DNA from 2 places in the Paenibacillus sp. FSL R7-0189 genome. Region 2 is predicted to be linked to the other one. Evidence: a T-box and tRNA genes for the amino acid it is inferred to sense, from the RefSeq annotation. Region 2 holds a T-box; the other holds one or more tRNA genes.
What was found. A T-box is a leader RNA that pairs with one kind of tRNA and senses whether it is charged. The one in region 2 lies ahead of pheS (phenylalanine--tRNA ligase subunit alpha), so its partner is inferred to be a tRNA-Phe.

Region 1: it has a tRNA-Phe gene. The T-box ahead of pheS (phenylalanine--tRNA ligase subunit alpha) is inferred to sense a tRNA for this amino acid. The anticodon was not compared.

What each region holds. Positions count from the first base shown of each region.
Region 1 is NZ_CP150223.1:3,329,598-3,344,688, forward strand. Features, by position in the region: gene MKY63_RS14510 (glycosyl hydrolase family 18 protein) at 191-1,912, shown strand; gene MKY63_RS14515 (DUF2614 family zinc ribbon-containing protein) at 2,030-2,395, opposite strand; gene MKY63_RS14520 (nucleotidyltransferase-like protein) at 2,523-3,401, shown strand; rRNA gene MKY63_RS14525 (16S ribosomal RNA) at 3,828-5,385, shown strand; rRNA gene MKY63_RS14530 (23S ribosomal RNA) at 5,618-8,543, shown strand; tRNA gene MKY63_RS14535 (tRNA-Asn) at 8,605-8,680, shown strand; tRNA gene MKY63_RS14540 (tRNA-Ser) at 8,684-8,776, shown strand; tRNA gene MKY63_RS14545 (tRNA-Glu) at 8,795-8,869, shown strand; tRNA gene MKY63_RS14550 (tRNA-Val) at 8,925-9,000, shown strand; tRNA gene MKY63_RS14555 (tRNA-Met) at 9,018-9,094, shown strand; tRNA gene MKY63_RS14560 (tRNA-Asp) at 9,120-9,197, shown strand; tRNA gene MKY63_RS14565 (tRNA-Phe) at 9,208-9,283, shown strand; tRNA gene MKY63_RS14570 (tRNA-Thr) at 9,312-9,387, shown strand; tRNA gene MKY63_RS14575 (tRNA-Tyr) at 9,393-9,478, shown strand; tRNA gene MKY63_RS14580 (tRNA-Trp) at 9,485-9,558, shown strand; tRNA gene MKY63_RS14585 (tRNA-His) at 9,582-9,657, shown strand; tRNA gene MKY63_RS14590 (tRNA-His) at 9,701-9,776, shown strand; tRNA gene MKY63_RS14595 (tRNA-Gln) at 9,795-9,869, shown strand; tRNA gene MKY63_RS14600 (tRNA-Gly) at 9,876-9,950, shown strand; tRNA gene MKY63_RS14605 (tRNA-Cys) at 9,961-10,034, shown strand; tRNA gene MKY63_RS14610 (tRNA-Leu) at 10,049-10,127, shown strand; gene MKY63_RS14615 (AraC family transcriptional regulator) at 10,265-11,020, opposite strand; gene MKY63_RS14620 (BMP family ABC transporter substrate-binding protein) at 11,350-12,489, shown strand; gene MKY63_RS14625 (ABC transporter ATP-binding protein) at 12,607-14,169, shown strand; gene MKY63_RS14630 (ABC transporter permease) at 14,162-15,091, shown strand, end outside.
Region 2 is NZ_CP150223.1:485,212-500,302, forward strand. Features, by position in the region: gene pheT (phenylalanine--tRNA ligase subunit beta) at 1-2,262, opposite strand, end outside; gene pheS (phenylalanine--tRNA ligase subunit alpha) at 2,445-3,479, opposite strand; T-box leader at 3,540-3,825, opposite strand; gene MKY63_RS02230 (sensor domain-containing diguanylate cyclase) at 4,414-6,027, shown strand; gene pulA (type I pullulanase) at 6,089-8,476, opposite strand; gene ptsP (phosphoenolpyruvate--protein phosphotransferase) at 8,857-10,569, opposite strand; gene MKY63_RS02245 (HPr family phosphocarrier protein) at 10,562-10,837, opposite strand; gene ptsG (glucose-specific PTS transporter subunit IIBC) at 10,936-13,005, opposite strand; gene MKY63_RS02255 (PRD domain-containing protein) at 13,271-14,149, opposite strand; gene MKY63_RS02260 (flotillin family protein) at 14,549-15,091, opposite strand, start outside.

The sequences.
Region 1 (15,091 bases), 2.8 Mb from region 2:
AAGGGCGTATAGCCAAGCTACACAATAAACGTGTGAAATCCGAAAGCGGAGGACTCACGTTTTTATTTTTTTAAAAATAACAAAATATAGTGAAAATGACTAACTTATACTGGTTATCCGGAACCAAGTGGATGTTATAATCGTATTGTTAGACTTAACTTAAAATCATCTAGTATTTGGAGGATATATTTTGGACAGAAGATATAGACAAAAACGCGTTAAAAAGCGCGGAGGTCTTTTCCGACGCTTTTTTGGACTTTTGCTCATTGCGGCAGCAGCTTATTGGGTTGTGTTTTTTGTATTGCCAAATCGCCAGCACATCGATCCAGACTGGAAAGGCCTAGAACATCCTATCTTCGTAAAAGGAGAGCTAACAGGATATTCCGCATCAGGGACCGGTGATAGCATGCTCTTGCCTTTACCATTACTGCAGGAACATGTGGACTCCTCTATTCGTTATGAAGAAAAGACTAAATCGGTCATCCTATCAACGGAAAGTGAACTTCTATATATGCAAGAGGATAAAACCGATGCTAGTCTGAACAATCGTCCGCTGCAGCTGCGGCTGGCACCTGAAGTTAAGGAGAAGATAACCTATCTTCCTGCAGATGTATTAGAGGACCTTTATGGATTTGAAATTGAAGAGGATACGACCACCGGGGCTGTGCTGTTAATGACAGCAGGGGAGACTGTACCTCTGGGGAAAGTGAAAGGTGAAGCGGGAGATAAGACAGTCGCTCTTCGCAACGAAGCATCGATTCACGCACCCATCGTGGCGGATATGTCCCCGGGAGCCAGTGTGAGTATTTGGAATAAGGAAAATGAGGACTGGCTGTATGTGCAGTTAAGCAGTGGTTACGCGGGTTATGCCAAGGCTAGTGATATTATCTCGGACGGTCAAAAGACAGTGGAACCCAAAAGCACCACTCCCTCACGGGCAGAACGAAGCTGGAAAGGGAAGTCAGTAAATCTGTATTGGGAAGCTGTTTATCAACGTAAACCTGATCCAAGTACATTCGGTGAGCTTCCAGGGGTTAACGTGGCTAGCCCGACTTGGTTCAGTATCATAGATGGTGATGGAAATGTGCGCAGTCAGGCTGACAGTGCGTATGTGCAATGGGCGCATGAGCGCGGGTTGGAAGTGTGGGGGCTGCTCAGCAATAGCTTTGATCCGGACATAACCACTGAGGCATTGTCGAGCTATGAGAAGCGGATGAATGCGATCGTACAGATCCTCGAGTATTCAGATTTATACAAGCTGGATGGAATTAATATTGACTTTGAGAATGTATATACGAAAGACGGGGAGAATGTTACACAATTTATGCGAGAGCTAAAACCTATGGCTCAAGCCAAAAACTTAATCGTCTCCATAGACGTAACCCCTAAATCCAACAGTGAGATGTGGTCAGCTTTCCTTGATCGTAAGGCTCTTAATTCAGTGGTTGATTATCTTATTGTTATGGCTTATGACGAGCATTGGGCGGCTAGTCCTATCGCGGGCTCTGTTGCGTCTCTGCCGTGGGTAGAAAGCTCGTTAAACCGGATCATAGAGGAAGACGATGTACCGCCTGAGAAGCTGATTCTGGGGATTCCACTGTATACTAGAATCTGGACTGAGGCCCAGGTAGATGGCAAGACCAAAGTAAGCTCTAAATCGGTTAGTATGAATGCCGTTGAAAAAATTATTAAAGAGAAGAAGCTAACCCCAACCTTTGATAAGGCAGCTGGGCAGAATTACGTTGAGTATAAGGAAGATGGCGCTCTTAAAAAAATATGGATCGAAGACAATGTTTCCTTAAAAGCTAGAGTTGAGCTTGCTAAGTCTTTAGGGCTTGGTGGCATCGGTTCATGGAATCGCAGCTTTAGTAATCTGTCTGCATGGGAGGCATTACAAGGAATTCATAAGTAATTATTATTTCATTCATAATAAACAAAGGGGCTCCCAATACGGGGGCCCCTTTGTTGTATTAAGCAAATGTTTGATTGCATTATAAATCGCTAGTAATAAGCTTCTGTAAGATGTGTTTTATTGATTAAGCTGCTGACTCTTAAGTTGTTCCGCAGTAATATTGGCCTCAGCTGGATCCATAGTAAGGATGGTATGGCAGAACATACAGCGGTCTGTTTTGCCCAGCATTTTGGTCAGCTTGTGACATTCAGGGCATTCCAGTTGGACTGCGCTAGTTGACAGCATCCCAGCCCAGAAATAGATTGCAAGACTTGCCATCATTGAGATTAAACCGATTACAAGACCGATTCCAGCGAATACTTTTCCAGTTGAGCCCCAAAACACGATGCCCGCTGTACCCAAAACCATAAGTCCCATTCCGAGCATTGTGAGCAGTAATCCCCATGTGCGAAAAGCGTTGATCTTAGCCGTTTTAAACTTCATGAGTGTTTGCTCCTAACTAAATATAGTTGGGTTGTCCAGAAGGAACTGTCTTTCATATGTAGAATAATAATTATAACTGAATTATAACTGACTGGACGCAAAATCGCCAAATTTAATGGAGGGAAGCATGGAACTGTCCAATGTAACTTTGTTGAGTGGAGAAACGTTTGATGAGAATGTTTTAGGAGCGGTCGTTTTGCGGCAGAATGGGGATATTCCGTTTCAAAGCGCACTTCTTCAAGATTTTGATATGATAGTGTTAGTATTGCATGAAGAACAGGATAGAGAGCATATTGTTCGCCATACCATTGCCGGTGACCAACGGACCCAGTCAGTCCATATCGGCCTATTTGCTTTGGAGCAGGCTGTTATGGCAGGGGATAATAACGAACTTCTTATCAGTTTGATGAGGGGGGAAGTGATCTGGGACCCCAAGGGAATACTCGAGGAAATGCGCAGCGAGATATTGCAGTTTGAAGGACCGATCAAGGAACGGGTCGCATTTATGGAGTTTGCCCGCTTTTTGCATATGTATGTGAAATCCAAGCGCTATATAGAGGCTGGCTTTATTATGGATGCTTACAACTGTGTATTGATAGCCTTATATCATTGGGCAAGAATAGAAGTGAGTGAAGTGGGTGCTTTCCCCGAGCCAGCTATTTGGGAGCAGGTTAAAAGCATGAATACCTCTGTTCATAAACTTTATGAGGAGTTAACGGTCAGTACTGAGACCTTAGAGCAACGTGTGGAGCTTGTGCTTCTTGCATGTGAATTTGGGATTATGTCCAAAATGACGGACTGTTGTCTATTGCTCTTTAATATTTTGAATAGCCGTAAGGAAGCATGGAGCATTAAAGAATTACTGCAGCATTCAGGTCTGAGTCAATTAGAGTCTGAACTACCCCTTGTTTTACGAAAGCTGGTTTCTCGTTCGCTAATCCGAGAGATTACATCTTGGGCTGATGTTCACGAGGGAGAAGGGCATGCGATCCGCTATACATTATAGAGATGAATTAGATACAGTAGAAGATGTTTAATTATAGAGAGATGAGCAAGGATAGGGAGAGGCTGAGCACTCTCTTTTTTATTTGTTTACTAATATGAAACGCTCATATTTATTCAGAAAAATTAATGGTTGACTCTTTCCTTGGTCATGTGTTAAATTATAACTCGTCCCTCTGACACAGAGATGTGCTTTCGAAAACATTCGAAAGACAACCGAAAAAAGAAATTAAAAAAAAGGTTGACTAAAACGAGGGTGCTGTGATATATTATAAAGGTCGCTGCTGAACAACACATCGACGAAATAAACGGCTTGATCTTTGAAAACTGAACAACGAGTGAGTAGGAAATCACGCAAGTGAAATCCAAAATTAGAGAATTAATTTTCTCGTCAGATGTTTCAAAATGAGCATATCGCTCTTTTCAATACTAATTGGAGAGTTTGATCCTGGCTCAGGACGAACGCTGGCGGCGTGCCTAATACATGCAAGTCGAGCGGAGTTACTTTGAAAGCTTGCTTTCAAAGTAACTTAGCGGCGGACGGGTGAGTAACACGTAGGCAACCTGCCCTTCAGACTGGGATAACTACCGGAAACGGTAGCTAATACCGGATAATTTCTTTTTTCTCCTGAGAGAAGAATGAAAGACGGAGCAATCTGTCACTGAGGGATGGGCCTGCGGCGCATTAGCTAGTTGGTGGGGTAACGGCCCACCAAGGCGACGATGCGTAGCCGACCTGAGAGGGTGAACGGCCACACTGGGACTGAGACACGGCCCAGACTCCTACGGGAGGCAGCAGTAGGGAATCTTCCGCAATGGGCGAAAGCCTGACGGAGCAACGCCGCGTGAGTGATGAAGGTTTTCGGATCGTAAAGCTCTGTTGCCAGGGAAGAACGTCCGGTAGAGTAACTGCTACCGGAGTGACGGTACCTGAGAAGAAAGCCCCGGCTAACTACGTGCCAGCAGCCGCGGTAATACGTAGGGGGCAAGCGTTGTCCGGAATTATTGGGCGTAAAGCGCGCGCAGGCGGCTATTTAAGTCTGGTGTTTAAACCTTGGGCTCAACCTGAGGTCGCACTGGAAACTGGGTGGCTTGAGTACAGAAGAGGAAAGTGGAATTCCACGTGTAGCGGTGAAATGCGTAGATATGTGGAGGAACACCAGTGGCGAAGGCGACTTTCTGGGCTGTAACTGACGCTGAGGCGCGAAAGCGTGGGGAGCAAACAGGATTAGATACCCTGGTAGTCCACGCCGTAAACGATGAGTGCTAGGTGTTAGGGGTTTCGATACCCTTGGTGCCGAAGTTAACACAGTAAGCACTCCGCCTGGGGAGTACGGTCGCAAGACTGAAACTCAAAGGAATTGACGGGGACCCGCACAAGCAGTGGAGTATGTGGTTTAATTCGAAGCAACGCGAAGAACCTTACCAGGTCTTGACATCCCTCTGAATCTGCTAGAGATAGCAGCGGCCTTCGGGACAGAGGAGACAGGTGGTGCATGGTTGTCGTCAGCTCGTGTCGTGAGATGTTGGGTTAAGTCCCGCAACGAGCGCAACCCTTAACTTTAGTTGCCAGCAGGTAATGCTGGGCACTCTAGAGTGACTGCCGGTGACAAACCGGAGGAAGGTGGGGATGACGTCAAATCATCATGCCCCTTATGACCTGGGCTACACACGTACTACAATGGCCGGTACAACGGGAAGCGAAGCCGCGAGGTGGAGCCAATCCCATCAAAGCCGGTCTCAGTTCGGATTGCAGGCTGCAACTCGCCTGCATGAAGTCGGAATTGCTAGTAATCGCGGATCAGCATGCCGCGGTGAATACGTTCCCGGGTCTTGTACACACCGCCCGTCACACCACGAGAGTTTACAACACCCGAAGTCGGTGGGGTAACCCGCAAGGGAGCCAGCCGCCGAAGGTGGGGTAGATGATTGGGGTGAAGTCGTAACAAGGTAGCCGTATCGGAAGGTGCGGCTGGATCACCTCCTTTCTATGGAGAATCGTTCTCTGCAATGAGGACATTCAAATCGGAAGCTAAGCTTCCAAAACTCAGGTTTAGGCCTGTTACTCACTCGTTGCTCAGTTTTGAGAGTTTAAGCTCTCAAGTAAGACTTGATCCTTGAAAACTGGATACCGAAACGAATTTGCGTTTTAGAACATCTTTTAGCAACTTGTGTAAACAAGTAAATGTTATTAGTGAGATTTTTCTTCGGAAGAATCAAGGTTAAGCTAATAAGAGCACACGGAGGATGCCTAGGCGCCAGGAGCCGACGAAGGACGTGGCGAACAACGAAACTGCCTCGGGGAGCTGTAAGCAAGCTTTGATCCGGGGGTGTCCGAATGGGGAAACCCAGCTGTGGTAATTCGCAGTTACTCATACCTGAATACATAGGGTGTGTAGAGGCAGACCAGGGGAACTGAAACATCTAAGTACCCTGAGGAAGAGAAAACAATAGTGATTCCGTCAGTAGCGGCGAGCGAACGCGGAACAGCCTAAACCTAAGAGCTTGCTCTTAGGGGTTGTGGGACGTCTCACATGGAGTTACAAAGGAATATGGTAGGTGAAGAGGTCTGGAAAGGCCCGCGATAGAGGTAAAAGCCCTGTAACCTAAACTGTGTTCTCTCCGAGACGGATCCCGAGTAGTGCGGGGCACGTGAAACCCCGTATGAATCCAGCAGGACCATCTGCTAAGGCTAAATACTACCTGGCGACCGATAGTGAAACAGTACCGTGAGGGAAAGGTGAAAAGCACCCCGGAAGGGGAGTGAAATAGAACCTGAAACCGTGTGCTTACAAAAAGTCAGAGCCCGATCTATGGGTGATGGCGTGCCTTTTGTAGAATGAACCGGCGAGTTACGTTTAACATGCAAGGTTAAGCCGAGAAGGTGGAGCCGCAGCGAAAGCGAGTCTGAATAGGGCGATTGAGTATGTGGACGTAGACCCGAAACCGTGTGATCTACCCCTGTCCAGGGTGAAGGTGCGGTAACACGCACTGGAGGCCCGAACCCACGTACGTTGAAAAGTGCGGGGATGAGGTGGGGGTAGCGGAGAAATTCCAATCGAACTCGGAGATAGCTGGTTCTCCCCGAAATAGCTTTAGGGCTAGCCTCGGTATAAGAGTAGTGGAGGTAGAGCACTGATTGGGTGCGGGGTCCGCAAGGATTACCAAGCTCAGTCAAACTCCGAATGCCATATACTTATTGCCGGGAGTCAGACAGTGAGTGCTAAGATCCATTGTCAAAAGGGAAACAGCCCAGACCATCAGCTAAGGTCCCCAAGTGTGTGTTAAGTGGGAAAGGATGTGGAGTTGCACAGACAACCAGGATGTTGGCTTAGAAGCAGCCACCATTGAAAGAGTGCGTAATAGCTCACTGGTCGAGTGACTCTGCGCCGAAAATGTAACGGGGCTAAACACACCACCGAAGCTATGGCTAGATACTATGTATCTGGGGTAGGGGAGCGTTGTGTAGGGGTTGAAGGTGTACTGAAAAGAGCGCTGGACACTACACAAGTGAGAATGCCGGTATGAGTAACGAAAAGATCAGTGAGAATCTGATCCGCCGAAAGCCCAAGGTTTCCTGAGGAAGGCTCGTCCGCTCAGGGTAAGTCGGGACCTAAGGCGAGGCCGAAAGGCGTAGTCGAAGGACAACAGTTTGAAATTACTGTACCACCGTAATCCGCTATGAGCGATGGGGTGACGCAGGAGGGTAGTGACGCGGACTGATGGATGTCCGTCTAAGCAGTGAGGCTGATGTGTAGGCAAATCCGCACATCATTAAGGCTGGGCTGTGATGGGGAGCGAAAATTATAGTAGCGAAGGTCATGATCTCACACTGCCAAGAAAAGCCTCTAGCCAGGAGAAGGTGCCCGTACCGCAAACCGACACAGGTAGGCGAGAAGAGAATTCTAAGGCGCGCGGAAGAACTCTCGTTAAGGAACTCGGCAAAATGACCCCGTAACTTCGGGAGAAGGGGTGCCCCGGTAGTGTGAATAGCACGAGGGGGCCGCAGTGAAAAGGCCCAAGCGACTGTTTAGCAAAAACACAGGTCTGTGCGAAGCCGCAAGGCGAAGTATACGGGCTGACGCCTGCCCGGTGCTGGAAGGTTAAGGGGAGTGGTTAGGGGTAACCCGAAGCTATGAACCGAAGCCCCAGTAAACGGCGGCCGTAACTATAACGGTCCTAAGGTAGCGAAATTCCTTGTCAGGTAAATTCTGACCCGCACGAATGGCGTAACGACTTGGGCGCTGTCTCAACGAGAGATCCGGTGAAATTTTAATACCTGTGAAGATGCAGGTTACCCGCGACAAGACGGAAAGACCCCATGGAGCTTTACTGCAGCTTGATATTGAATTTGGGTACGATCTGTACAGGATAGGTGGGAGCCGTAGAAATCGGAGCGCAAGCTTCGGTGGAGGCGCCGTTGGGATACCACCCTGATCGTATCTAGGTTCTAACCTAGTGCCCTAATCGGGTACGGGGACCGTGTCAGGCGGGCAGTTTGACTGGGGCGGTCGCCTCCTAAAGAGTAACGGAGGCGTTCCAAGGTTCCCTCAGAATGGTTGGAAATCATTCGCAGAGTGCAAAGGCATAAGGGAGCTTGACTGCGAGACCTACAAGTCGAGCAGGGACGAAAGTCGGACTTAGTGATCCGGTGGTACCGCATGGAAGGGCCATCGCTCAACGGATAAAAGCTACCCTGGGGATAACAGGCTTATCTCCCCCAAGAGTCCACATCGACGGGGAGGTTTGGCACCTCGATGTCGGCTCATCGCATCCTGGGGCTGAAGTAGGTCCCAAGGGTTGGGCTGTTCGCCCATTAAAGCGGTACGCGAGCTGGGTTCAGAACGTCGTGAGACAGTTCGGTCCCTATCTGTCGTGGGCGCAGGAAATTTGAGAGGAGCTGTCCTTAGTACGAGAGGACCGGGATGGACGTACCGCTGGTGCACCAGTTGTTCCGCCAGGAGCATGGCTGGGTAGCTACGTACGGACGGGATAAGCGCTGAAAGCATCTAAGCGTGAAGCCCCCCTCAAGATGAGATTTCCCAATTAGTAAGACCCCTTGAAGACGACGAGGTAGATAGGTTGGAGGTGGAAGTGCAGCAATGCATGGAGCTGACCAATACTAATCGGTCGAGGGCTTATCCTATACTTAGAATGCAGATTCGTTTCGGATTCAGTTTTCAGGCGATTAAGCCTGGTATGAATATTCCCTGATAGCTCAGTTGGTAGAGCACTCGACTGTTAATCGAGTTGTCACAGGTTCGAGTCCTGTTCGGGGAGCCATATGGAGAGGTGTCCGAGTTTGGCCGAAGGAGCACGATTGGAAATCGTGTAGGCGCCACAAGCGTCTCGAGGGTTCGAATCCCTCTCTCTCCGCCACAAATTTTTAATTAGTATGGCCCGTTGGTCAAGGGGTTAAGACACCTCCCTTTCACGGAGGTAACATGGGTTCGAATCCCATACGGGTCACCAAATTTTCACTTGATTTATCCTAGTGGACTTTGGTACAATAACAATTGTTGTTTATGGAGGCTTAGCTCAGCTGGGAGAGCATCTGCCTTACAAGCAGAGGGTCGGGGGTTCGATCCCCTCAGCCTCCACCATAACATATTTTTACTGACGCGGGGTGGAGCAGCCCGGTAGCTCGTCGGGCTCATAACCCGAAGGCCGCAGGTTCAAATCCTGCCCCCGCAACCAATTAACTTAAGCAATTATATCTTTTGGAACCGTGGTGTAGTTGGCCTAACATGCCTGCCTGTCACGCAGGAGATCGCGGGTTCGAATCCCGTCGGTTCCGCCATTTTCATCATGGCTCGGTAGCTCAGTCGGTAGAGCAGAGGACTGAAAATCCTCGTGTCGGCGGTTCGATTCCGTCCCGAGCCACCATTTATCATCACAAAAGAATGAGTGCCATGCCGGTGTAGCTCAATTGGTAGAGCAACTGACTTGTAATCAGTAGGTTGGGGGTTCAAGTCCTCTCGCCGGCACCATCCTTGGAGGATTAGCGAAGTGGCCAAACGCATCAGACTGTAAATCTGCTCACGTAAGTGTTCGGTGGTTCGAATCCATCATCCTCCACCAGTTTTTAGGGGCATAGTTTAAAGGTAGAACAACGGTCTCCAAAACCGTTGGTGTGGGTTCAATTCCTGCTGCCCCTGCCAAGTTTTTTCTAAAGTTTAATATGGCGGCCGTGGCGAAGGGGTTAACGCACCGGATTGTGGTTCCGGCATTCGTGGGTTCGAGACCCATCGGCCGCCCCATTTTCTTTAAAATGAATAATGGCGACAATATCAACTTAATATGGCGACTGTGGCGAAGGGGTTAACGCACCGGATTGTGGTTCCGGCATTCGTGGGTTCGAGACCCATCAGTCGCCCCATTTACTTTAAAATGTTATTGGGGATTAGCCAAGCGGTAAGGCAACGGACTTTGACTCCGTCACTCATAGGTTCGAATCCTATATCCCCAGCCATTTTATGCGGACGTGGCTCAGCGGTAGAGCATCGCCTTGCCAAGGCGAGGGTCGCGGGTTCGATTCCCGTCGTCCGCTCCAAAATTTACATGGCGCCATAGCCAAGTGGTAAGGCAAAGCTCTGCAAAAGCTTTATCCCCAGTTCAAATCTGGGTGGCGCCTCCATTTAGTTCATATGTGCCGGCGTGGCGGAATGGCAGACGCGCTCGACTCAAAATCGAGTGGGAAACCGTGGAGGTTCGAGTCCTCTCGCCGGTATCTTAAAAAGGTTAGTAAGATTGCTTTTATAAGCAATCTTACTAACCTTTTTTCTTTATGTTCTTAGTTTTACAGGATTAAGCCGTTGAATAGAGGAGTTTCTCTATTTCAACGGCTTTTTTTAATCTGATTAGTGATTAACCTGATTGATTATTAATGCGGAATGCTCGCGGGGTATGACCTATTTCTCGTTTAAACATATTGCAGAATTGGGCATCGTTCACAAAACCTGCAGCAGCAGATACTTCAGAGATTTGCATCTGAGTATGACGTAATAGAGATTTTGCATACTCCAGGCGTTTTAACAGCAAATACCGCAGGGGTGAGGACCCGAAACGTTCTTTAAATAGATGGCGAAAACGATCGTAGCTATATCCGGACATTTCTGATAGTGTTTCGACGGACAATTTATGGCGATAATGCTCATTCATATAATTAAGGACATATTGTACTCGATCTTCTGTTGGGGATTGATATCCAGAGGCACTAAGAAGCCTCATAAGATGGACGGTAATCTCGCTCATTTGTAGGTTTAGAAGCTCAGAGAATCCGTCTTGCTTACGTGTAAACTCTGCTTTCATTCGCAGCAGGATTTGAAGAACGGTCTGATCTTTATCATCTTCATATACGCCGAGCAGATTACTCATATTAGGGTGTACCGAGTGGAAGCCTACAAATAATACATTTGCATCCTCACGGTGGTGCTCGTCATGTTTATGATTGGGTGGCACAAGCGCGAAAGAAGAGGAGCGAAAATGGTAACTTCGTGGGCCAACATTGGTTGTCCCTACCCCCTGTAAATAATAGACCAGTTCGTAGCATTCATGCTGGTGTGGAGGGATATAAGTATTTAGCTCATGTGTGGCACTTACAATATATAGAACACGATCCATGATGATCCTCCAATACTTATGTTTTAGCCGAATCGTACAAAACTATGACCGAAATCATATAATTATTTTTAATAATATTTGTTATGATCGTATCAATAAATCCGAAAGTTCGCAACCTGACTGGCCATCTCGTTCGGAAATAAAGCGGATTATTAATAATAATGGTATTTTTATTGCTATTTTTGAGCCTAAACGTTAAATTTATTACTTTTAATGATACTTTATTTGGAAAAAAGAGAATTTCCATTTGAACCGTGAATTATACAATGGGTGAAGATGGGGATTCTGCCGGATTACTAACCAACTAAAATTAGGGGTGGAATAGAGTAATGAATAAAAAAGTTCTTTCTTTGTTGTTATTAATGGTGATGGTTCTGGTCACAGCATGTGGGAATAACACGTCCAATAACGGTTCTTCTGCGAATACTGGATCAAACGCTGCTGAGGGTGGAGAAAAAGGTTCAGGGGATAAACTCAAGGTTGTATTGCTGATTCCGGGGACACTTGGGGATAAATCATTTTTTGATTCCGCTAATAACGGCTTGCAAAAGGTTAAGAATGAACTAGGTGCAGTAACAAAGGTTGTTGAAATGGGCGTTGATAAAACGAAATGGGAGCCTACATTTAACGATATCGCTTCCGAGGATTGGGATGTAATTATTTCTGGCGGTTCTGAAATTACAGAGATGTTTAATGCAACGGCAGAATTGTATCCAGACAAAAAATTCATTAATTATGATACCGACATCGATGAAGCACCAGATAACATGTACAACATGTCTTATGCGACAAATGAAGTATCTTTCTTGGCAGGTGCCGTAGCAGCATTAGCTACACAATCGGATATGCCGAATGCTACCCCTGAGAATGTGATTGGGTTTGTGGGCGGTATGGATATTCCGGGGATTAATGCTTTCTTGGTCGGCTACATTCAAGGTGCTCAGTATGTTGATCCTGATGTAAAAGTGGCTGTGTCGTACGCTGGTGATTTTGTTAACCCGGCAAAAGGTAAGGAACTGTCTCTAATTCAATATAACTCCGGTGTGGATGTTATTTTTAACGTGGCTGGGGGTACAGGTCTTGGGATCTTTGACGCAGCTAAAGAGAAGAAAAAATATGCAATCGGTGTAGACTCCGATCAGGCAATGTTGATTAACGATACGGATAGTGAAAAAGCAAATCTAATCGTTACTTCATCTATTAAAAAGATTGATACGGCTATTCTAGGTGCAGTGAAGAGATTGCAAGAGGGTACGCTAGAAATGGGCAAACGTGATGTGTTGAGCTTTGTAGATGATGGTGTAGGTATTGCTGAGAATGATATTTATAAAAATGTATTCCCGGCTGATCTTCAGGCCAAGGTTGAAGAAGTGAAGCAAAAGCTGATCAATAAAGAAATTAAAGTGGATAATGCGATGGGGATGGAAACTGCAGAGGTAGAAGCTATTCGTAACGCAGTTAAGCCTTAAGCTTTAAATCTTAAGATCAGCTCTATAGAGATAAACCTACAGTTGGAGATTCTTCTAGTCAGGGGAATTCCAGCTGTATATTTTTGCAGACCTCCAAGTTGAAAGGCGTTGAGACCTATGTACAAAGCTCTGCTGGAAATGCGGGGAATTACCAAGGTATATCCCAATGGCGTCGTTGCAAATAAAGACGTGCATTTTTCTTTACGTGAGGGAGAAATACATGCGATTGCAGGTGAGAACGGTGCTGGTAAATCGACTTTAATGAAAATTATGTTCGGCATGGAAGAGCCAAGTGAAGGCGAGATCTATATCAAGGGTGAAAAAGTGAAGCTGCAATCCGCTCAGGACGCCATTGATAGAGGCATCGGCATGGTCCACCAGCATTTCATGTTGGTACCTTCGTTTACGGTGGCAGAGAATATGGTGCTGGGTATGGAGCCGCGCAGAGGAGTTGGCATTAATTATGCCGAGGCTGTGCGCATGACGGAAGAGACCGCAAGGAAATACAATCTGGCCGTGGATCCTAAAGCAAAAGTAGAGGATCTTACAGTTGGGATGAAGCAAAAGGTTGAGATTCTTAAGGCGCTGCTGCGTGGTGCGAAAATTCTGGTGCTTGATGAGCCGACTGCGGTGTTGACTCCACAGGAAACAGAGGAATTGTTCCGCGAGCTTAAGCAATTAAGGGAACAGGGTCATACGATAGTTTTTATTTCGCACAAATTAAAGGAAGTCAAAGCGATTTGCGACAGAATTACGATTATGCGCAGCGGCCGTAGTGAAGGTGTTTTTCAAACACAGGATGTGACAGAACAGGAAATCTCGCGACTAATGGTCGGCAGAGACGTCGTGCTGAAATATGACAAAGAGATTCTGGCTGTTAGTGAGCCAGTACTAACGGTGCAGGGACTCAGTGTGAATGATGCAGATGGCAAAGCATTATTGTCGGATATCAATTTTGCGGTACGTGGTGGGCAGATCGTTGGGATTGCTGGTGTAGAAGGCAACGGGCAGACACAGCTCATTGAAGCTCTTACAGGTAGCTTGAGAGGTGTCTCAAGTCAGGGCTCTGTACTAGTGAAGGGAAAGGATATCCGTGAATCGGATATTTTGGATATTCGTAAGCTAGGCGTTTCCTATATACCGGAGGATCGGATGCGGCAAGGGATCGCTAGTGAGGCAAGCATAGCTGATAATCTGCTATCTACTCAGTATCGTACAAAAGCAATGAATAAAGGTCTTTTTTTGAATGGCTCACGAATTGCCAAGCTAGCAGTATCCCTTGTAGAGGAATTTAAAGTCCGCTGTTCAGGACCTTCTCAGCCCATAGGAATGTTGTCAGGTGGTAACATGCAGAAGGTAGTCGTAGCTAGAGAGTGTTCGACTGAACCGCAGCTGCTTATTGCAGAACAGCCGACACGGGGTGTGGATATAGGCGCAGCCCAGTTTATACATCAAAAGTTGTTGGAATTACGTTCAGACGATTGCGCGATTTTGTTAGTGTCGGCAGATTTGAATGAGATCTTGGAGATCAGCGATAGTCTGTTAGTGATGTACGAGGGTAAGATTGTTGCCTTTTTCGAGGAGCCATCTAAGGTTAGTGAGGAAGAATTAGGTCTTTATATGCTGGGGATTCATCGACAGGACGAGGAGCACATCGGGAGGGCCGTAAATCATGTTTAAAGTTAAATATTTTGAGTACATTCGGACATCGGCGGTAATCGTTATTGCACTCGCTATTGCCTTTCTGATCATCTCTTTGGTCAGTAATCAGCCTGTGAAGACGATTGGTATATTCCTATTAGAGCCGTTATCCAGTAAAGGTCATATTGGTAATGTGATTGAGATGGCGATTCCGCTCATGTTCACTGGGTTGGCAGTATCCTTGTTGTTTCGAGCCAATATGTTCAACCTGGGAGCTGAAGGGATTTTCTATTTCTCCGGTGTTGTAACTTCCGTATTGGCTATTCATTTAACGTTGGACGGCTGGCTGCATCCGATGGTAGCTATTGCTGCAGGTTCAATTGTTGGAGCCTTGCTCTCGGCAATACCTGGTATTCTGAAGGCAAAATGGAATGCTAATGAGTTGGTTACATCCTTAATGTTCAATAATATTTTGTTCGGAGTAGGGCTATACCTACTGAACTATCATCTACGTGATGCTAAAGCTTTTGCCAATGTATCCTACAAATTCGAGAAAACGGCACTGCTGAGTAAAATGGTCTCGGGCACCCGGATTCATACCGGTCTTATTATCGTTATCGTGCTTATTATTGCAGCTCATCTATTCCTATACAAAACGAAATGGGGATATGAGCTGCGCATGACAGGCATCAACCGGGACTTTGCCCGTTATTCCGGTATGAAGACAGCCAAGGTTATTATTCTCGTTCACTTGATTGCAGGTTTTATCGCAGGTATGGGGGGTTCCGTAGAAGTGCTGGGGATGTATAACCGTTTCCAATGGACGTCACTGCCTGGTTATGGTTTGGATGGTGCCCTTGTAGCGATGTTAGCCAAAAATAATCCGCTGTCCGTAATCGGCTCTGCATTGTTCCTAGCGTACATTCGAATTGGGGCTGACATGATGTCGCGACTGTCTGAT
Region 2 (15,091 bases):
GAGCAAAGTACCTCCGTTATCACGGATGGAAGCCAGCAGATCGCCCGCTGGTACAGCGGAATCCACGACCACAGCAATATCCCGTTCCATTCCCGGGAAACGCGGAAGCTCATTATATTGCAAACGGCTTTGCGCACTTTCATATAACGGCTGCAATAAAATTTCTGCCGCATAAGTATCCACCAGATCCAGCTGTCTTTGCAGATCCGGATGAATCTGTCCCATCGTTCCGATCTTCACATGGCCCTCGTTCCCGAGTAAATATATCGATGCGGAACGCCCAGGATGAAATCCTTCTGGACTGTCTCCCACATAGACGATTTTATCAGTCAGCCCTAAATGAGCAAATACCGTTTCCAGCGCACCCTTCAAATCAAAGAAGTCCACAGGTTGTGCCGAAACATTCCATTGCTTCACTGTTAAGCTTCCGCTAAGCAACAGCCCCAGCACTGGCAGTTCGCGTGGTTGGCGAGTCAGCTGTTCTTCATCCGTGAAGAAGACGTTGCCGATTTCAAACAATGCCAAGTCGCTTTGACGACGATTGGTATTGTAGCTGGCAATATCCAATAGTTGCGGAAGAAGGCTGGTACGCAGTACGCTGCGTTCTTCACTCATCGGCATAGCCAGCTTCACCGCTACTGCTCCTTCTGATAACGCAGGGAACATTGTGCTTTGTTGCGGCTGGATGAAGGAGTAACCCATCACCTCTTGGTAACCGCCATGTGACAATAAGCGGCGCAGTTCACGACGGAGCGCTTGCTTGTGAGTTAGTGCTCCTGGCGTTGTAATTCCTTCAATTAGAGTCGTTGGAATATTGTCATATCCGTACAGGCGGGCAATTTCTTCAATAAGATCAACATCATAGCTGATATCGCCACGTCTGGTTGGGACTTGAACTTCAATCAGCCCTTGTGCGGTATCTCCGCATTTGAAGTGTAGACGGCCAAACAATGTCTTCACTTCCAGCAAGGACAAATCCGTTCCCAGATAACGATTCAGTTTCTCTAAGGACAAGGTGAGAACCTTCTCTTGAACAGCGTCAGTTCCTGCTTGCACGATGCCTTCATGGACCGATCCGCCAGCATAACGTGCAATCAGCACTGCTGCACGGTTCAATGCAGGAATAACTGCACTTGGATCCACTTCCTTCTCGAAACGAAGGGAGGCTTCAGAGCGAAGTCCCAATTGACGCGAGGTTTTACGAATCGTACCACCATCAAACTTAGCAGATTCCAGAACAAGGTTTACCGTCTCAGCAGTAACCTCTGTATCCCGTCCACCCATTACTCCGGCCAGACCTACAGCTTTAACTCCATCAGCGATAACGAGCATTTGCGGCTCTAGCTTACGCTCTTGACCGTCAAGTGTAACCAAAACTTCACCTTCATGGGCAAGACGAACGCCGAGTTCTCCACCTTGCACTTTATCTGCATCAAAAGCATGCAGCGGCTGTCCATATTCCAGCATCACGTAATTGGTAATGTCCACGATATTATTAATTGGACGAACCCCAGCAGCCATCAGACGATTCTGAATCCACAGCGGTGATGGTGCAGGTTTAACACCTGCAATATAACGAACTGCATAATGGCTGCAGTATTCTTCATCTTCAATCTTGACGGAAATGGAATCCGCAGCAGGACCACTGATCTCAATAATTTCGCTTTTTGGATCAGGCAATTTAACTTCACGCCCAAGAATCGCACTTACTTCATAAGCAGCACCAATCATACTGAGGCAATCCGAACGGTTCGGAGTCAGATCGAATTCCAGAATCTCGTCATCTAAGCCGAGGACCTTGGAAATATCCTGACCAATCTCTGTCCCTTCAGGCAGCACAAGAATACCTTCTTGTTGCTCTTTTGGAAGCAATTTATCATTCAGTCCCAATTCTTTGGCCGAGCAGATCATCCCTTGCGATAGGACGCCGCGCAGCTTGGCTTTTTTGATATCCAGTCCTGGCAGCTTAGCACCGACCAGTGCTACAGGTACAGTTTGACCTGCAGCTACATTTTTTGCGCCGCAGACGATTTGTAGATCCTCATCTTGGCCCGCATCCACGATACATACGTTCAGCTTGTCGGCATCAGGATGTTTTTCCTTTGATTTCACATAGCCGGTTACGATGCCGGAAATGCCTTTATTGCGGCGCTCTACGCCGTCAATCTCAATGCCGGCAGCGGTAATCTTCTCCGCTAGCTGTTCGGCGGTTACTCCTTCAATCGATGTATAATCAGCCAACCATCCGGTTGATACTTTCATATCCGCTCACTTCCTTTATGTTTCAGATGTATTTATTTCACTGTCGTTCGTGCTGCTTCCTGTGGGAGAACGGATGAAGTGCACTCAATTTCAGCTACACACTATTAAGGACGGTCCCTACAAGGAAATCAAATGCTCCAAAACCCATTCTCCAGCCACTATCAGCTAGCGCACCACAATAACTAAACGCCCTTGAACTGCTTCACAAAACACATATCATTACTATAGAAATGACGGATGTCATCGATGCCGTATTTAAGCATTGCAATCCGCTCTACACCCATTCCGAAGGCGAAGCCGCTGTATTCAGCAGGATCATAGCCACCCATTTTCAGTACATTCGGGTGTACCATACCTGCGCCAAGGATTTCTAACCATCCACTTTGCTTGCATAGTCTGCAGCCATCGCCACCACATTTGAAGCAGCTTACGTCTACTTCAACACTTGGCTCCGTGAATGGGAAAAAGCTCGGACGAAGACGAATGCCTGTATTCGGTCCAAACATCTCCTGCACAAATTGTTGCAGGGTGCCCTTCAGATCACTCATTCGAATGTTACTTCCAATGACCAAACCTTCGATTTGGTGGAACTGGAAGGAATGCGTTGCATCATCATCATCACGGCGGAATACTTTACCCGGACAGATGATTTTAACAGGAGCTTCACCGTTCATAGCCTGCATAGTACGAATCTGTACTGGCGAGGTTTGAGTGCGCATTAGCAGGTCATCTGTTAAATAGAAAGAATCCTGCATATCACGTGCCGGGTGATTCTTAGGCAGATTTAGAGCTTCAAAGTTATAATAATCGGTCTCCACTTCCGGACCTTCAGCTACACGGTAGCCCATGCCGGTAAAAATATCCTCAATCTCCTGTACGACTCTGCTAAGCGGGTGAATGCCCCCTTGCTGTAAACGGCGACCCGGTAAGGTTACGTCTACTTTTTCAGCCTGCAGACGTTGCTGGGTTTCCTGCTCTTGAAAAGCCTCCTGCTTCGCGCCGATAATCTCCTCAATAGCACTGCGAACCTGATTCGCCACTTGCCCGATTACCGGACGCTCCTCAGCACTAAGTCCTCCCATACCGCGCAGAACCTCTGTAAGCTCACCTTTTTTACCGAGATACTTCACTCTTAAATCATTTAGTACCTGCGGATCCATAACCTCCTGCAGCTTAGCCAGCGCTTCAACCTTCAATGCTTCCAACTTCTCTTTCATGGCCGTGTACAGCCCCCTTCAATCATTGTCTAGTTCAACAAAAAAAGGCCTTTCCTCCCGGTAAGGGACGAAAAGACCGTGGTACCACCCTTGTTAGACAAGCTGATCTGTTCCCCTTAAGAGCTTCATTCCCTCTTTTGGCTGGACAGATACCTATCTCACTTTATACAGAAATAACGGTCTGTGACCGGTATCCCCTACCCTTCCCTATTAGACAGCTTAAGGAATTCAGGGAACTGCTCCGGAGTGAACTTCGACAGCTCTGCTTCTTAGAAACGCTCTCAATCCGCGGCGTCTCCTCCCTGTAAGTCAGGCACTGTGTACTCTTCTCCATCACTGCATTTCACAATTCATGCTAATTGTCAGGTATCTCTTACTACAAGAGATATGTCTCTTTATTATATGCAAAATCTGTCGTTTTGACAAGCTGGATTGGCATCGGGGCGGGCAGGCGTGATTTTTGGAATGATGCCTGCGAACAAAGCCGCACGACTTCACCCCATTCACGCACTGCGTAACGAATAATGAATGATTAGCTTTCCTGTAGTCATTATGACTAAGGGCAGTTTTTTTCAGCAGCTGTAAGCCGTATCATTTATGGTCGAGTGGGGTAATAGGATCCATCGGTTTGAATATAGATAATTCAATAGGCCCATACATTAAACTTTAAATTTTGTCTTTTGGATTATTATGAGTAAAGATTGCTCTATAAGCAGCACGTCCTATATACTTGATATACTAGAAACTACCATTTACTCACACGTACACTTTCCTATGTTTTCCCACTATGTATACAACACCTCTTTTATTCCCAAAAGCACCTTCAAACATCAGTGACTGATTTAAATTACGCCTGACCATAGATTGACTTCTGCAGGTTCTACTTAAGCAGCAATAGATTTACTTAATCATCTTATACAGGGAGAAGATGACTGTGGCAGGGTTCTTCGAATTTAAGGTAACACGCAAACTATTCTATGTCTTCGCTGCAATCTCCGTCCTTCTGGTCGGGATCAGCGTGTCCTCGCTACTCTATTTAAATCACACTATTAATAGATTGTCAGATTCTCTTTATGATGATATATATCAGAACTCTAAGCTCATACTAAGCGCCGATCGTGATCTGCATCAAGCTGCTGTAGCCTTGCAAATCGCAATGGGTCCAAACCTAACAGCCGCAGAAGGTGAACAGTTCACTAAGGAGTTTATAGATAATAATCTTCAAGCGCAGGAACGAATAAGTCTAGCAAGAGCAAATATCAACGCTATAAAAAAACCTTACAGTGATATGAAACAAAGTGTAATTATCCTTTTCGAATTAAAAAACGAGCTGCACTCCTTCGAAACTACCATTGTCATGTGGAAAAATTCAGGGCATACGCTAATAACGGAACGGACGAAGAGTAGCTGGAATCCGGATTCATATTCTGCGCTCACCCTAAACTCGCAATTCAATGAAGCTAGAGCACATCTCGATCAAGCAGAGGACTTGATTGGCAACTACGCCTTGCAAGTAACGGACGGTTTTAAGGATGAAAAAAGCGCTTTGTTCTCCCTATATTCGCTCCTCTTACTTGTGTTTCTCCTGGTCATTATTTACCTTGGACGCAAAATCATCTGGCTCCAGAATGAAATGCTGGAAGAACAAACACTTTATCAGCTAATCGGTGAAACCATGTCTGATTTCATTATTTTGACGGATCCTAACGGGTTGATTCTATACGCTTCCCCCTCACACTCCAGTATTCTAGGCTATGTGCCTAAAAAAGGAGATCCGTTATCCAACTACATACGTGAACCGGAGATTGCCTGGGCTAAATTAAAGAGCGTGGTTCAGGGAACCCCGCGCATTTCAGAACTGCGCATGCGCGGAGCAGAAGGCCAATGGGTATGGCTTGAAACTAAGGTGTCACCTGTTCTCGGCAGCCGTAAATTCCCAGCACAATTCATGCTGTTATCTCGAGAAATTACCCAGCGAAAACAATACGAAGAACGACTACATAAGCTAGCCTTCTATGATCATTTAACAGCGATTCCCAACAGGGCTCATTTCAAAATGTATATGGAGAACCTTATCACACAACCCGAAGAACGGAAGCAAAAAATTGCACTGGCCCTGCTGGATTGTGACAGATTCAAGCAGCTAAATGATACCTTAGGCCATCTGGCTGGAGACGAATTTCTTCAGCTGCTCTCCCGTGAACTTCAGCATACAGTCAAAGGAATAGGTCAGGCCTTCCGGATCGGCGGAGATGAATTCGCAGTTGTACTGCATCGATTCACTTCTCCAGAGATGCTTGATGAAACGCTGCAGCGGTTACTTAAACTGTTCAATAAGTCTTGGTCTGTTGATAACGGGTCCAGCTTCCACACCTCCGCGAGTATCGGAGTCGCTTTATTTCCTGAACACGGAAGCAGTATTAATGAACTGCTGCGTGCCGCCGATTTGGCGATGTATCGCTCCAAAGACCATGGTGGCAATAAAGCCAATCTCTACTACGAGCTTGTGGACGAAGGGTTAGCTAACCAGACCATTGTAAAACCATAAGAGCAAATAAAAAGCTGTCTCAGGAAAAATCAACCCTGAAACAGCTTTTTTTGTATGGCCTCTAACTGCTTAACCGAAGATGATCTTCTGAAATTTCGTCAATCTCCTGATCACGATCCCGAACTAAGACCTTGGTTAACTCTCCATTCGTAGAACAATCAATGAAACGGTCTCCGTCCCCATCTTTTTCTTCCCAATCATTAAGCCGCAAAATATATCCGATGGATTGGGTATCTGGCAGCACTTCGATGCGGGCTACTGCACGCCCGTTCTCCATATATCGGAAATCGCATTGTCCATCCTGGATTCCTGTATCCCAAACCCAAAGATTCCAGCCTTGGTAATTCTGATCAGGGCGTTCATAGTGTATTTCGATGATTTTAGAGCGTGGGGCTGGCTCACCACATTCATCATAAAGGACCATCATCGACAACCCTTCCACTTCTACCTCATTGCCTTCGATTCTGCGGATGGCTTCTATCCCGGCACGGGTATGGTCTACTACTATACTCCACCCGTTAGAAATCTCAGGAAGAGCCACCGTCATTCGATCATTATTAGCATTGAAGATAACGGTTATATTGTTCCAAAGATCGCCTCCTGCATGGCCTCTAAGAAGATACGATACTATTCCGCCATCACATCGCAGAAATTCCAACGAACGTTCAATTTCCTGGCGGCCATGCAGACGAAATGCCGGATGTGTGCGCCGCAGCTCGATCAGGCCTTTATAATATTGAAATACGGGCTTAAATACGCTTTTCATATTCCAGCGGATCGAGTTGATCGCGTCACCGCTGCGGTAGCTGTTATGATCCCCAAATTTACTGCGCAGGAGCTCATCTCCAGCATGCAGGAAAGGTATCCCTTGCGATGTCAGAATAATTCCGTTAGCAAGCAAGGAACGACGTACAGTTTCATTACCGAGAATGTTCTCCGGATCTACATTCACGTATGGATTGGCAAGGGCCACTGCATCTTCCAGATCCTCGTTATCCATGTTGGCGATTACCGGAAAATCAGCTTTCTGGCTCCCCCCTTGAACGATAAGCAACTTATCCCATAAATTCAAATTATCATGGGCAGTTACATAGTTCACAGATTCCACAGGCGAGTCCGTAAACTCATGAATTGCTCCTTTAATTCCGGCTGCAATAGCACCTTCTTTGCCGTATTCGCCTGTCACGAACCCTCTTCCGAAGCCATCACTATCCCCTTTGATCGCTGAACGAAAGTTATCGTTGAAGACAGCATAACCCTTGCCCCGTTGTACACCTTTTAGCGTTTTAGTGGCCAGCGGAGAATCTCCACCCGTCCAAGGTTCACCGTAAAGCAACAGATTCGGATTCACTTCTAGACGGAGCTCTTCCGTAATCTCCCGCATGGTAACACTGTCCATCAGACCCATCAGATCAAACCGGAAACCATCAATATGATATTCCGCAGCCCAATAAGATAGGGAGTCCTTAATAAATTTTCGGACCATCGGACGTTCTGTAGCCAGCTCATTGCCAACCCCGGAGCCATTCGACAAACGTCCCATAAAATCGCGGCGATAGAAATAATCTGGGACAAGCGGCTCAAAAGGTCCATTCTCCACAGCATAAGTGTGGTTGTAAACGACATCCATAATTACCGCGATCCCGCGGCTGTGCAAGGCCTGCACCATCTCTTTAAATTCACGGATCCGCAAGCCAGGATTGGCAGGATCGGTGCTGTAAGATCCTTCAGGTACATTATAATGCTGGGGATCATACCCCCAATTGTAGTCCACATTAGCTATGGAGGAACCCCGATTAACCACCTTCAGCTCATCCACGGTCTGAAAATCAAATACCGGCATCAGATGAACATGGGTAATCCCTAATTCAGCCAGATGATCAATCCCCACTGTATTTCCTGCCGGATCCTTTAATCCAAATTCGGTAAATGCTTTGAATTTACCCTTATAATACATACCAGAGCTCTCATGTGAGGAAAAGTCACGAACATGCAGTTCATAAATCACTGCGTCGGCAGGATGCTGTAACGGAGGCGCTACATCCTGATCCCAATGTTCTGGATTCGTATCCTGCAAATTAACGATTGCCGATCTTAAACCATTAGCTGATACGGCTGTTGCATAAGGATCTACTGCTTCTGTCACATTACCATCTGCAAAAACAGCACGGTACATATAATATTTCCCTTTTAGATCACCTGATAACTTGGTCTGCCAGACTCCGCCATTACTACGCTGCATATATACAATTCGACCACTGTCCACAACACTCTTATGTGACTCAGCATTCAGTCGATAACCACCTGTTTCGTACAGGACAAGGGACACAGCAAGAGCCGTAGGTGCCCAGACTTTAAAGACACTGTACTCCGTTGAATACGTCAAGCCTAAATCCTTACCCTCATAGACTTCCATCATCAATTCTGCATTTATATAATTTTTACTCATGAATTAACACCATCCTATGGCTCCCCACCTAACCTGTGGGGTTGCTTATAAGTCCATATATTACCAATTAATTACATATTAATACTTGCACAGCGCTGCAAGTCGGCAAATGGAGTATAAACTTTCTATGGATCCTTACTATTATATGTACGACATATTTATAGGTTTGGGTTCCTTATCGACTTTATGCTCATTACTAATACTATCGGTATAGACATCTGCGCAATAAAGAAAATAAACAGTGAACAGTAAATGAGGTCGAATTACAGAAAATTATAGGTTAAAAAACATAAAAAAGCCGACCTCCAGCCATCGGAAGTCGGCAATAGTAGTTGGAAAAACAGTAGAACGCTAAAACGGATTAATGCATGCGTAAAAAGTTACTTAGCGATACTTTGAACAAGCGCAGCGACTTCTTCAGCCGTGCCAAGCTGCAACGCTTTTGCAGCCAAATCCTTCATGTCGGCAGCCGACAATTTAGATATTTGACTACGCGCTGGCAAAATGGAAGTTGCACTCATGCTGAATTCGTCGAGACCAAGACCCAGTAGCAGCGGAATAGCTGTTGCGTCACCAGCCATTTCACCACACATCCCCGTCCATTTACCTTCTGCATGGGCTGCATCAATTACATTTTTGACCAAACGCAGGATGGCTGGATTGTAAGGCTGATACAGGTAAGATACCTGTTCATTCATACGGTCCGCAGCCATTGTATATTGAATAAGATCATTCGTACCGATACTGAAGAAATCAACTTCCTTAGCAAACTGGTCAGCCAGTACAGCAGTTGATGGAATCTCAACCATTATGCCAAGCTGAATGTTGTCTGATACTTCCTTACCTTCTTCCCGAAGCTTAGCTTTCTCTTCGAGCAAAAGATCACGTGCAGCACGGAATTCACCAAGCGTAGCTATCATAGGGAACATAATGCGAAGATCCCCGTGAACACTTGCTCTTAGTAATGCGCGTAATTGAGTACGGAAAATATCCTGACGATCCAGGCAAAGACGGATCGCACGGAAACCAAGGAAAGGATTCATTTCCTTCGGAAGGTCAAGATAAGGCAGCTCTTTATCGCCACCGATATCCAGGGTACGTACGACTACCGGCTTACCCTTCATGTTCTCAAGTACAGTACGGTAGGCGTTATATTGAATTTCCTCAGAAGGCAGCTTATCGCGACCCATGTAAAGGAACTCAGTGCGGTACAGACCTACACCTTCGCCACCATTCTCAATGACACCATTCACATCATTTGGTGTACCAATATTGGCAGCTAGTTCAACATGTTTACCGTCTGCTGATACTGTAGGTTCGTCGCGAAGTTTCTTCCATTCTGCGATTTGCAAGTCGTAAGCTTCCTGCTTGCGAGTGTACTCTGCCACTTCAGCTTCGCTAGGATTGATCAGAACGTCTCCGTTCAGACCATCGACAATCACCAAATCGCCAGAATTCACTTCTGACAGAACCGTTTTAGTTCCAACAACCGCTGGAATTTCCAAAGAACGAGCCATAATTGCAGAGTGAGAAGTCCGTCCACCGATGTTCGTTGTGAAGCCTTTAACGAACTTACGATTAAGCTGTGCTGTATCCGATGGTGTTAGATCTTGAGCAATCACGATTACTTCTTCACTGATTTCTGCAGGACTTACATAATGAATGCCCAGCAGGTGGTTCAGCAAGCGCTTGGTAACATCACGCATATCAGCTGCACGTTCCTGCAGATAGGCACTCTTCATATTTTCAAACATCTCAATGAATTGCGTAGCCACTTCGTTTAGCGCATAGTCCGCGTTAACCGATTCCTCACGGATTTTATCAATTACAGGATTGATCAGTTCTGGGTCATCAAGAATAAGCAGATGTGATTCGAAAATCTCAGCCTTTTTCTCCCCCAGCTCTGCCAAAGTACGCTCTTTAATCGTTTGCAGCTCCACTCTTGATTTGGCGAGTGCATCATTTAACTTAGCGACTTCTGCTTCAGTATCACTGATACTTGTCTTCGTAATCGTATAATCCGGATGTTTCAGGATAAAAGCACGGGCTACTGCAATCCCTGCTGAAGCCGCGATTCCTGAAATCTTATTCATGGATTTCCCCTAGCCCTTCTTTAATCATTACTTCTTGAAGAGCGTTCAAAGCTTCTGCTTCTTCGCTTCCTTCAGTAATCAAAGACAAAGTATCTCCAGCTTCAAGACCCAATGACAATACGCCAAGAATGGATTTCAAAGTTACTTTTTTACCTTTAGCTTCTGCATATGCTTCTGTACCTTTGAATTTTGTTGCTGTATTTACCAAGGCAGTTGCTGGACGTGCGTGAATTCCATCTTCATCGACAATTCTGAATGTTTTTTGCATAATATTATCCAACTCGCTTTCTGTTATTAAAGTATTTTAAATTTATAGTGAAAGCTTCGCTTCCTTGTATGAACAAGGAAGCATCGGCCCTTGCACTTTTACTGAATCGTAATAATGTCTTGGTCTCCTATAGAAACCTTACCCGGCTTCTTCAATGTTACAGAAGAGCCTTCTGGTAAATTAGAGAAAATAACAGGTGAGATTACAGAAGGTGCATGTGCTTTTACATACTCTAAATCCACTTCCATAATCGGTTGTCCAGCCGCTACAAGATCGCCCTCTTCAACTAATACCGTGAAGCCTTGACCTTTAAGCTTAACCGTATTAACCCCAATATGAACGAGCACTTCCTTGCCTCCGTCAGACATAATACCGATGGCATGTTTGCTCGGGAACACGTTAAATACCTTACCGTAAACCGGTGAAGCAATCTTCCCATCTTCGGATAGGAACGCGAAGCCGTCGCCCGTCATTTTTTGGGAGAATACTGGATCTGGCACCTCTGTGATATCCAACAACTCACCGTTTACTGGAGATACGATATCTTCCTTGATAATCGCTTCACCAGCTTCACCTGCCTGTTGTTCTTCTTCTGGCTCTGGAGCAACCACTACTGGAGCTGCTGAAGCCGCAGGTGTCTTTCCGTTAATCACATCTTGAATCTGCGATTTAATCGTATCTGAACGTGTGCCAAAAATCGCTTGAACGTTATTACCCACTTCCAGCACACCTGATGCACCAAGTTTCTTAAGACGGTTCTTGTCTACACCTGCCTTATCTTTAACTTCAACACGAAGGCGGGTAATACAAGCATCTAGATGAGTGATGTTTTCTTTACCACCTAGAGCGGACAAAATGTTCCGCGGTAGATCATCACCGGCTCTGGAGACAGACTCCGTATTCACTTCTTCTTCTTCATTGGTATCTTCTTCACGACCCGGTGTCATAAGATTGAATTTCCGAATTACAAACCGGAAGCCGAAGTAATAAATTAAGGCAAGGACCAGACCTACCGGAATGACCAGCCACCAAGCTGTACGGTTCGGGATAATACCGAAGAGCACAAAATCGATAAAGCCACCCGAGAATGTCATGCCGATTTTAACATCCAGAATATGCATAGTCATAAAGGACAGACCTGCAAACACAGCATGTACAGCGAACAGCAACGGAGCCACGAATAGGAACGAGAATTCGAGCGGCTCAGTAATCCCTGTCAAGAACGATGTCAATGCCGCGGAAATCATCAAACTTCCGACGATCTTTTTATTCTGAGGTTTAGCTTCATGATAGATAGCCAAAGCCGCTGCTGGAAGACCAAACATCATGAATGGATATTTACCTGTAGTAAATGTCCCTGCTGTGAAGTCTACTCCATCGCGAAGCTGCTGCATGAAGATCCGTTGGTCACCACGTACCAATTCTCCAGCTTTATCAACGTAGGTACCAAATTCATACCAGAATGGAGAGTAGAAAATGTGATGCAGTCCAAAAGGAATGAGCGAACGTTCGATCGTTCCGAAGATAAACGCTGCAAGCGTTTTGTTCGTATCAATCATACTTTGTGACACATAGTTCAGACCATGTTGAATAGGTGGCCATACTATTGTCAGTAACAAACCCAAGATTAGAGCTGTTACCGCCGTCATGATCGGTACGAAACGTTTACCTGCGAAGAAACCTAGGTAAGAAGGAAGCTCAATTTTGAAGAATCGCTTGTACATGGCCGAAGCCAATATCCCGACGAGTATACCTCCAAACACCCCTGTTTGCAGTGTTGGAATCCCTAATACGCTGGCATACGAGAAGTCGCCTTGGCTCAGGACGTAATCATTAACACCAATAACTGTACCCATCGTAATGTTCATTACGAGGAAACCGATAATGGCAGCTAGACCCGCAACACCTTCACCGCCGGCTAAACCTATCGCAACCCCCACCGCGAAGAGTAAGGCTAGATTATCAAATACAATTTGTCCTGAGTTCATCAATACGTTGGCAACAGCCTGAACAACATGGTTCTCCAGTGCTGGAACATATTGCAGGAAGTCTGGGTTTACCAGCATGTTTCCTATTCCAAGAAGCAAACCTGCCGCAGGCAGAATAGCTACTGGAAGCATCAGAGCTTTACCAACTCTTTGTAAAACACCAAACAACTTTTTAAACATTTAGGTTACTCCTTTCATTAATTTCACTAAAACAGATGCCAAAAAAGGCATGAGCAACACAATATAGAAGTTGTAATCTAACGCTATCGTTAGATTGCCCCAAGAAGGGGGTTAACAACCAAAATACTGTAATTCACTCATGCCTGATCGAATCAGTTACACGCTCGATATTCTGTTTTGTTGATGACAGTGAACATTGTAGCATCGTTTTTTTTAAGTGGCAAGCGTTTTTTTTGAAACCATGATTTGTTACAACTTTTGCACTTTAAGGAGCTTCACCATTCTTGTCCATATCTTGTTCGTCCACTTTTTTCTGGGCAATACGCTGCAGGTGAATCGTCAAATAACTCACCTCAGCTTGATACACGGGAATTCGCACACGCTGTTCGATAATTTTTGTTAATTTCCAAGCCAACGAATACATCTCAGGATACTCCCGTTTCATGAGTCCATCCAGGGTTGAGGTCTCTTGTACCGCCTCTCCACGGCGTAATCTTTCTAGAACAAATCGCAGATGGGTTACCAGTCTTGAGTAATCAAGTGAATCACGTGGGATTCGATAGTCCAGATAATTCTCGACTAATCCAACCAGCTCTCCAATCAAGAGAGAATGTTGTCTAACCTCGGAAATTTGCCTATTACTAAGTGCGCTGACAATATGAAGAGCCACAAAACCTATCTCATCCACCGGCAATTCCACGCCCATAGCCTCATTGATCCGTCCAATCGCATATTCTGCCATCTTATATTCCTCAGGATAAATCTCCTTAGTTTCATACAAAAATGGATTATGAATTGGGATATCTTGTTCAAAACGACGGATAGCAAAGGAAATATGGTCGGTAAGTGCAATGTGAATATGCTCATTAAGCGGCTGACGGCTACAATGCATAATATGTAATACTATTTCTTGAACGACCTCAATCAACTTCTCATCCACTTGGGGAAGAAGCTGTTTATATTGTTCCTGTTCCTCCTGGCTACGAAGAATAAACATCTTCTCCACGGAGGATAGATTAATCTGATCACGCAGCTTGCGGTTAAACCCTATCCCTTTACCGATAACTACAACCTCGGAATATTGAGGATGCTGGGCAATGATAACGTTGTTATTCAACACCTTCGCCACTGTTATGCTACTCATTTTTGACACCTCTTTTATTTCTAAACACCTAACTTCCAGCAGCATACGCAATAAGAAATCGTACGATGAACACAAGCTTTGCTACCATCATAACACCAAGAATTGCATATTAGAAGAACACTCTGTGTCCTTACTAAGCTAGTAGATCAGAGTGAACAGCCTTAAAGGCTTTTATTTTACCTGAAAAAATCTTTAAACACCAGTGAAAGCGTCGATGTCTGTATATACAATAATTCCCACGGGATGCCGATAAGCTATAAGCTTCATCAAAAATCACCTGTCAACGCAGGAGCTTTTTATCATGTTGTCTAATTTAGATCAAACATAAAGATTAAGGTATGACCAGCAGCTTTGCCAGTCATACCTTAAGTAAACTAAATCAATATAAATTGCAATAAACTATTTTTCCTTTTGTTCAGGCACAGAAGTTAAAGTCTCGCCGGCTGTACTAGATTTTACTGATGGCTGAATATAAGTTGCAGGTGTAGCTGGTGCAACAGGTGCGACTGGTGTAACTGATGCTCCTTTGCTTCCGGAAGCTTTAGTGGTCAACCCCTTGATCAGTGCCTCTACATCAATCCCTGAGACGCTCTTCAACATCTCTGGAGCGGTGGACATTAGCTGAGTCACATAATTGCTGACCCGGGCTGCACCTTCCCCGTTACCGGTATCTACAACGGTAAGTTTATCAATAGATGCCAGCGGCTTCGCAATTTGGCCAGCCAAATCAGGCAGCATTTTGACGATGATGTCGAGCACCGCTGCTTCGCCGAATTTCTGGAAAGCTTCCGCCAGTTTCTCTTTGGCTTCTGCTTCCGCTAGACCGCGCAACCGGATAACCTCAGCATCCGCTGTACCTTTAGCCAGCTCTGCATCCGCCATCGCTTGACCTTCAAGACGCTTCTGCTCAGATGTCGCTTTTGCTTGCGTTTCAATACTATA